Linked DNA regions of Asanoa sp. WMMD1127. The protein of the gene in region 1 binds, or shares a complex with, the protein of each later gene. Links are inferred from orthologs where the notes say so. Each region holds a gene or a part of one and is shown in the gene's direction. Other genes may lie near its edges.

What was found.
Region 2: the proteins of rpsG (region 1) and tig are in contact, whole or in part, in a crystal structure (PDB 3GTY), measured with the Thermotoga maritima proteins. The link is inferred for Asanoa sp. WMMD1127 from one-to-one orthologs. Residues at the interface, in WP_004081843.1 of Thermotoga maritima: Lys34, Lys52, Lys55, Glu59, Arg62, Gln63, Glu66, Asn67, Lys69, Val71, Arg95, Ala109, Lys110, Lys111, Gly112, Arg113, Pro114, Glu117, Glu121, Ile124, Ala125, Tyr127, Asn128, Asn129, Thr130, Gly131, Lys135, Asp139, Arg142, Met143; in WP_004081061.1 of Thermotoga maritima: Glu122, Val124, Val129, Leu130, Tyr133, Glu188, Gly259, Ile262, Tyr263, Glu266, Ser270, Glu273, Gln274, Glu277, Arg308, Gln311, Ile312, Ser315, Tyr316, Glu325, Arg329, Arg336, Leu363, Phe366, Trp367, Arg373, Leu377, Arg381, Leu384, Glu387.

Annotation. Positions count from the first base shown.
Region 1 is NZ_JARUBP010000001.1:1,009,202-1,012,430, reverse strand. What follows is about bases 201-3,115. They hold rpsG (30S ribosomal protein S7), read left to right. Parts: upstream 201-1,378; coding sequence 1,379-1,852; downstream 1,853-3,115. Other genes in these bases: fusA (elongation factor G), read left to right, coding at 1,889-3,115; rpsL (30S ribosomal protein S12), read left to right, coding at 1,003-1,377; O7635_RS05015 (hypothetical protein), read left to right, coding at 201-605. Outside these bases: O7635_RS05020 (hypothetical protein), read left to right, coding at 1-93; more of O7635_RS05015, read left to right, coding at 156-200; more of fusA, read left to right, coding at 3,116-3,229.
Region 2 is NZ_JARUBP010000001.1:6,608-9,807, reverse strand. The notes cover bases 234-3,119. They hold tig (trigger factor), read left to right. Parts: upstream 234-952; coding sequence 953-2,287; downstream 2,288-3,119. Other genes in these bases: O7635_RS00035 (ATP-dependent Clp protease proteolytic subunit), read left to right, coding at 3,045-3,119; O7635_RS00040 (ATP-dependent Clp protease proteolytic subunit), read left to right, coding at 2,392-3,033; O7635_RS00055 (response regulator transcription factor), read right to left, coding at 234-571. Outside these bases: more of O7635_RS00055, read right to left, coding at 1-233; more of O7635_RS00035, read left to right, coding at 3,120-3,200. UniProt on the Bacillus subtilis protein: Involved in protein export. Acts as a chaperone by maintaining the newly synthesized protein in an open conformation. Functions as a peptidyl-prolyl cis-trans isomerase.

The DNA of each region.
Region 1 (3,229 bases):
TGCATCGCCACGGTCGTCATCGCCACCGTGATCGGCATCCTCAACTCCGCCGACCCGGCCGGCGTCCAGGATTTCGCCCCCGGCGTCGACTGATCCGCTCGCGGCGGCATGGCATGCTCGTGGGCGTGGCGCAGCAGGGCGGACCGTCGTACCCGGTGAATCAGCCGCGGCCCGTGTCGGTGCCGCCGCCGACCGACGCGCAGCAGCGCACCCGGCGGGTCGACGCCGTGCCGGGCACCGGCTTCGGCGTCGTGCACCTGGAGGTTCCGCCGGCCACCTCCGGGCTGGCGATCGGCGCGCTGATCACGGGCGTCGCCTCGATCGTCGTGGCGTTCATCGTGCTCTGCTTCGGGCTGGTCGGCTCCGAGGCCGGGTGGGGCGCCTGGGCCGCCGGCGCGTTCACCGTGCTGGCGGTCGTGGCCGGAGTGGCCGGTGTGGCGCTCGGGGTACTGGCCCGCCGGCAGATCCGCCGCGTGGGGCCCGCCGCGGCCATGCGGTTCCAGGGGCGCGGCCTGGCCACGTCGGGGTTCATCTGCGGCATCGTCGGGCTGGTCATCGCCGTGATCGCGTTCTTCGCCGCGCTGAGCCTCCAGATCGCGGCGTAAGGCCCGAACCCGGCCAAAGCGCCTGGCTCGGCGGCTCGCCGACGCAGCCGCTACAATTGATGGAGATAGGGGCCAACCGCGGGTGTCACAGGGGTTTTGACCTGCGCGCCGGCGATGGGTACTCTTTCCTTTCGTGCCCGGGCTCGCCCGGGCAATCCGTGCGTGCGCGCACCGTTCTGGCCAGGCAGCGACAAGCCGCCGAGTGCGTGAGCACGACAATGGCAGAAAACCCGGGCTCGCGTCAGCGCGCACGGGGACCGTGGAAGGGCCGACACGCCCGACCGCGGGATCCGGGAGCACCAGCTCCTGGTTGGAGTGTTGGAGGGTCGCCCACCCGGGCGGCCAAGGCGACGACGGCGCGGCCGCGAGGAAGCGGCCGAAGGGAGCGGAAAACCCGGTGCCAACGATCCAGCAGCTGGTCCGCAAGGGCCGGCAGGCGAAGACGAGCAAGACGAAGACCCCCGCGCTGAAGGGGAGCCCTCAGCGGCGCGGCGTGTGCACCCGCGTGTACACCACCACCCCGAAGAAGCCGAACTCGGCGCTGCGCAAGGTCGCTCGCGTCAAGCTCAGCAGCCAGATCGAGGTCACGGCCTACATCCCCGGCGTCGGCCACAACCTGCAGGAGCACTCGATCGTGCTCGTGCGTGGCGGCCGTGTGAAGGACCTTCCGGGCGTCCGTTACAAGATCGTGCGCGGGTCGCTCGACACCCAGGGTGTCCGCAACCGCAAGCAGGCCCGCAGCCGCTACGGCGCCAAGAAGGAGAAGAGCTGACATGCCGCGTAAAGGCCCAGCCCCGCGCCGTCCGCTGGTCGCGGACCCGGTTTACAACTCGCCGCTGGTGACCCAGCTGGTCAACAAGATCCTGCTGCGCGGCAAGCGGCAGCTCGCCGAGCGCATCGTCTACGGCGCGCTCGAGGGCGCTCGGGAGAAGAGCGGCGGCACCGACCCCGTCGTCATCCTCAAGCGCGCGATGGACAACGTGAAGCCGGCCATCGAGGTGAAGAGCCGCCGCGTCGGTGGCGCCACCTACCAGGTGCCGATCGAGGTGCGCGCGCCCCGCCAGACCACGCTCGGTCTGCGCTGGCTGGTGCAGTACTCGAAGGCCCGCCGCGAGAAGACCATGGTCGAGCGCCTCATGAACGAGCTGCTCGACGCCAGCAACGGCCTCGGCGCCGCGGTGAAGCGACGCGAGGACACGCACAAGATGGCGGAGTCCAACAAGGCCTTCGCCCACTACCGGTGGTAACCACCCACCGCACGACGACGACGAAGAGGGATTGAAGTGGCCGCCGCAGACGCGCTCGCCAAGGTTCGCAACATCGGCATCATGGCGCACATCGACGCTGGTAAGACCACGACCACCGAGCGGATCCTGTTCTACACCGGCATCACGTACAAGATCGGTGAGGTCCACGAGGGCGCTGCCGTCATGGACTGGATGGAGCAGGAGCAGGAGCGGGGCATCACGATCACTTCGGCTGCGACGAAGTGTGAGTGGAAGGACCACACGATCCAGATCATCGACACGCCCGGCCACGTCGACTTCACGGTCGAGGTCGAGCGGTCGCTGCGCGTCCTGGACGGTGCGGTCGCGGTCTACGACGGCGTCGCCGGCGTGGAGCCGCAGACCGAGAACGTCTGGCGGCAGGCGGACAAGTACAACGTTCCGCGGATGTGCTTCGTCAACAAGCTCGACCGCACCGGCGCCGACTTCTTCCGCTGCGTGCAGATGATGATCGACCGGCTCAACGCGACTCCGCTCGTGCTGCAGATCCCGATCGGCAACGAGTCCGACTTCATCGGCGTCGTCGACCTGATCGGGATGCGCGCGCTGACCTGGCGTGGGGAGACCCAGAAGGGCGAGGACTACGCGGTCGAGGAGATCCCGGCCGACCTCGCCGACCAGGCCGCCGAGTGGCGCGAGAAGCTGATCGAGACGCTCGCCGACGTCGACGACACCATCACCGAGAAGTACCTCGAGGGTGAAGAGCTCACCGTCGAGGACCTCAAGGCCGGCATCCGCCGCGCCACGGTGGCGGGCAAGGCCAACCCGGTGCTGACCGGTTCGGCCTTCAAGAACAAGGGCGTGCAGCCCATGCTCGACGCCGTCGTCGACTTCCTGCCCTCGCCGCTGGACATCCCGGCGATCGAGGGTGTGGCCACCGACGGTGAGACCCCGCTCCAGCGCAAGCCGTCGAACTCGGAGCCGTTCTCGGCCCTCGCGTTCAAGATCCAGACGGACAAGCACCTGGGCAAGCTCACCTACGTGCGCGTCTACTCCGGCACGATCGACTCCGGTTCGCAGGTCATCAACTCGACCAAGGACCGCAAGGAGCGGATCGGCAAGATCTACCAGATGCACGCCAACAAGCGCGAAGAGCGCGGGACGGCGCAGGCTGGTGACATCATCGCCGTGCAGGGTCTCAAGCAGACCACCACCGGCGACACGCTGTGCGACCCGGCCAACCCGGTCATCCTGGAGTCGATGACGTTCCCGGAGCCGGTCATCCAGGTCGCGATCGAGCCGAAGACCAAGTCCGACCAGGAGAAGCTGGGCACCGCGATCCAGCGCCTGGCGGAGGAGGACCCGACCTTCCGCGTCTTCAACGACGAGGAGACCGGG
Region 2 (3,200 bases), 1.0 Mb from region 1 along the record:
GCACCTCGAGGGTGTGCCGCCCGGACCAGGTCGTCTGCCAGACGTCGAGCAGGATCCGCTCGCGGGTGACGGCCACGCCGGGCTGACGCGCCAGCGAGGCCAGGATGTCGAACTCCTTGCGCGTCAACGAGATCGGCACCCCGTCGACGGTGACCTCCCGGGCCGTGAAGTCGATCCGCAGCGGCCCGATCTCGCGGGTCTGCCGGGCCGCGACCCCGCGGGCGGCGCGCCGCAGCAGCGCCTCGATCCGCAGCTGGAGCTCGGCCATCGAGAAAGGCTTGACCACGTAGTCGTCGGCGCCGACCCGGAAGCCGTTGACCTTGTCGCGCTCGTCGGAGCGGGCGGTGACGGCGATGATCGCCAGATTGTCGTCACGGGTCCGCAACGCGCGGCACACGTCGATGCCGTCTCCGTCGGGCAGGCTCAGGTCGAGCAGCACGAGGTCGCAGGGCGCCGCCTCGACGGCCGCCTTGGCGGTCGCGGCGTGCTCCACCTGATATCCCCGGCGCACGAGCATCGACTTCATGACGGACGCCACCCGCAGGTCGTCTTCGACGAGCAGAATGCGCATGGCTCCGCCTCCTTCCGCGCTCGATTTCGCGCATCGTACCGGCGATTGACCCGCGCGAACATGGCAGCGAAGCGCAGCGAGCGGTCCCCGGCGGGAGCGACGGTCGTGCCCACCGCGGACCCGGGCAATAGGGTTTGTCCGCTTTATCCGTCACCCACCGTGCGGGAATGGGACGCCGGGCGCGGACGGTGCACGCCTACCGCATAGACTTCGGTTCGCCACGGGGTGTGGCGCAGCTTGGTAGCGCACTCGCTTTGGGAGCGAGGGGCCGTGGGTTCAAATCCCGCCACCCCGACAGTGACCGGCGCGGCGGCTGCATCAGCGACGCGCCTACACTCGATGGGCTGATCGCCCCATGAAGACATTCCGAGGAGTACGCCTGTGAAGAGCACCGTCGAGACCCTGAGCCCGACCCGGGTGCGGCTCGCCATCGAGGTGCCGTTCGTCGAGCTCGAACCGAGCCTCCGCAAGGCGTACCGGGAGATCGCCCAGCAGGTGACCGTTCCCGGCTTCCGCAAGGGCAAGGTGCCGTCCGCGGTGATCGACCAGCGGGTCGGCCGTGGCGCCGTGCTCAACGAGGCCGTGCAGGAGGCGATCCCGGAGAACATCGTCGCCGCCGTGCGCGAGCACGAGGTCAAGACGCTCGGCCGCCCCGAGGTCGAGATCACCGAGTTCAGCGACGGCGAGCCGCTGCGGTTCACCGCCGAGATCGACGTCCGGCCGGAGATCAACCTGCCCGACCTGTCCACGATCGAGGTCACGGTCGACGAGCTGCAGATCGGTGACAACGAGGTCGACAGCCAGATCGAGGCGCTGCGCGAGCGGTTCGCGACCCTCAAGACGGTCGAGCGGGCGGCGCGGGACGACGACTACGTCCAGATCGACATGAAGGCCACCGTCGACGGCGAAGAGGTGCCGGGCGGCTCGGCCACCAACATCTCCCACGAGGTCGGCAGCAAGCAGCTGCTGCCGGGCCTCGACGAGGTGCTGGTCGGCCTGTCCGCGGGCGACGAGACGTCGTTCAGCACGCAGCTGGTCGGCGGCGAGTTCGCGGGTCGCGACGCCGACGTGGCGGTCACCGTGCGCACCGTCAAGGAGAAGCAGCTGCCGGAGCTCGACGACGAGTTCGCCCAGCTGGCCAGCGAGTTCGACACGCTCGACGAGCTGCGCGAGGACCTCCGCAAGCGGGTGACCCAGGCCAAGCAGGTCGAGCAGATCTACGCGGCCCGCGACAAGGCGCTGCAGCAGGTGGTCGAGGCCGCCGAGGTGCCCGCGCCCGAGGGTGTCGTCAAGGAGGAGGTCGAGCACCGCAAGCAGGCGATGGCCGACCAGCTCGAGCGCATCGGCGCCTCCTACGAGGAATACCTCGCGGCCGAGGACAAGACCGAGGAGCAGATCGACGCCGAGCTCACCGAGGCGGCGACCGAGGGCGTCAAGATCCAGCTGGTGCTCGACACCCTGGCCGACGCCGAGGACGTGCAGATCTCCGACGACGAGTTCGGGCACGAGATCATGCACCGGGCGCAGCGGGCCGGCATGCAGCCGCAGCAGTACTACGACCAGCTCGTCCGGTCCGGCGCGGCCGGCGCGGTCTTCGGCGACGTGCGGCGCGGCAAGGCGCTCACCCTGGTGATGGAGCGGGTCAAGATCACGGACTCGGCCGGCAACCCGATCAGCCTGGACGCGGTGCGCGAGGTCACCGAACACAACCACTGATCGCGCCTGCCTGCGCTGAGAGCGAACACCGCTGTCGGCGGGAAGTCAGCGCCTCGGGCAGCGGTTAATGTCGGGCGTAGAACGGAAACGAGCGAGAGGCTGCCATGACCGATCTGCATATTCCAGCGTCGCCCATCCGGGCGCACGAGGCGCGCGGCGACCAGCTCGCCGGCGGGCTCGACGACTCGGTCTACAACCGGCTGCTCAAGGAACGCATCATCTTCCTCGGCAGTGAGGTTACCGACCAGGTGGCCAACCGCATCTGCGCGCAGCTGCTGCTGCTGGCGGCGGAGGACCCGGGCCGCGACATCAACCTGTGGATCAACTCGCCGGGTGGCTCCGTCTACTCCGGCATGGCGATCTACGACACGATGCAGTTCATCGACAACGACGTGTCCACGGTCGCCATGGGCATGGCCGCGTCGATGGGCCAGCTCCTGCTCTGCGCGGGCACCAAGGGCAAGCGCTACGCCCTGCCGCACGCGCGGATCATGATGCACCAGCCGTCCGGCGGGATGGGCGGCACCGCCTCCGACATCGCGATCCAGGCGGAGCAGATGCTCTACACCAAGCGGATGTTCCAGGAGCGGGTCGCGGCGCACACCGGCCAGTCGCAGGACCAGATCGAGGCCGACTCCGACCGGGACCGCTGGTTCACGGCGCAGGAGGCCAAGGACTACGGATTCATCGACAAGGTGATCACCGGAGCCGCGCAGGTTCCGGAGGGCGCCGGGACTCTGGGCTGAGGGAGCCGACCATGACTGACTTGACGCTGCCTCCGCAGTTCGCTCCGGTGCACAACCGCTACGTGCTGCCCTCGTTCGTCGAGCGCACCTCGTACGGCATCAAGGAGTCGAACCCGTACAACAAGCTGTTCGAGGACCGGATCATCTTCCTCGGCGTCCAGGTCGAC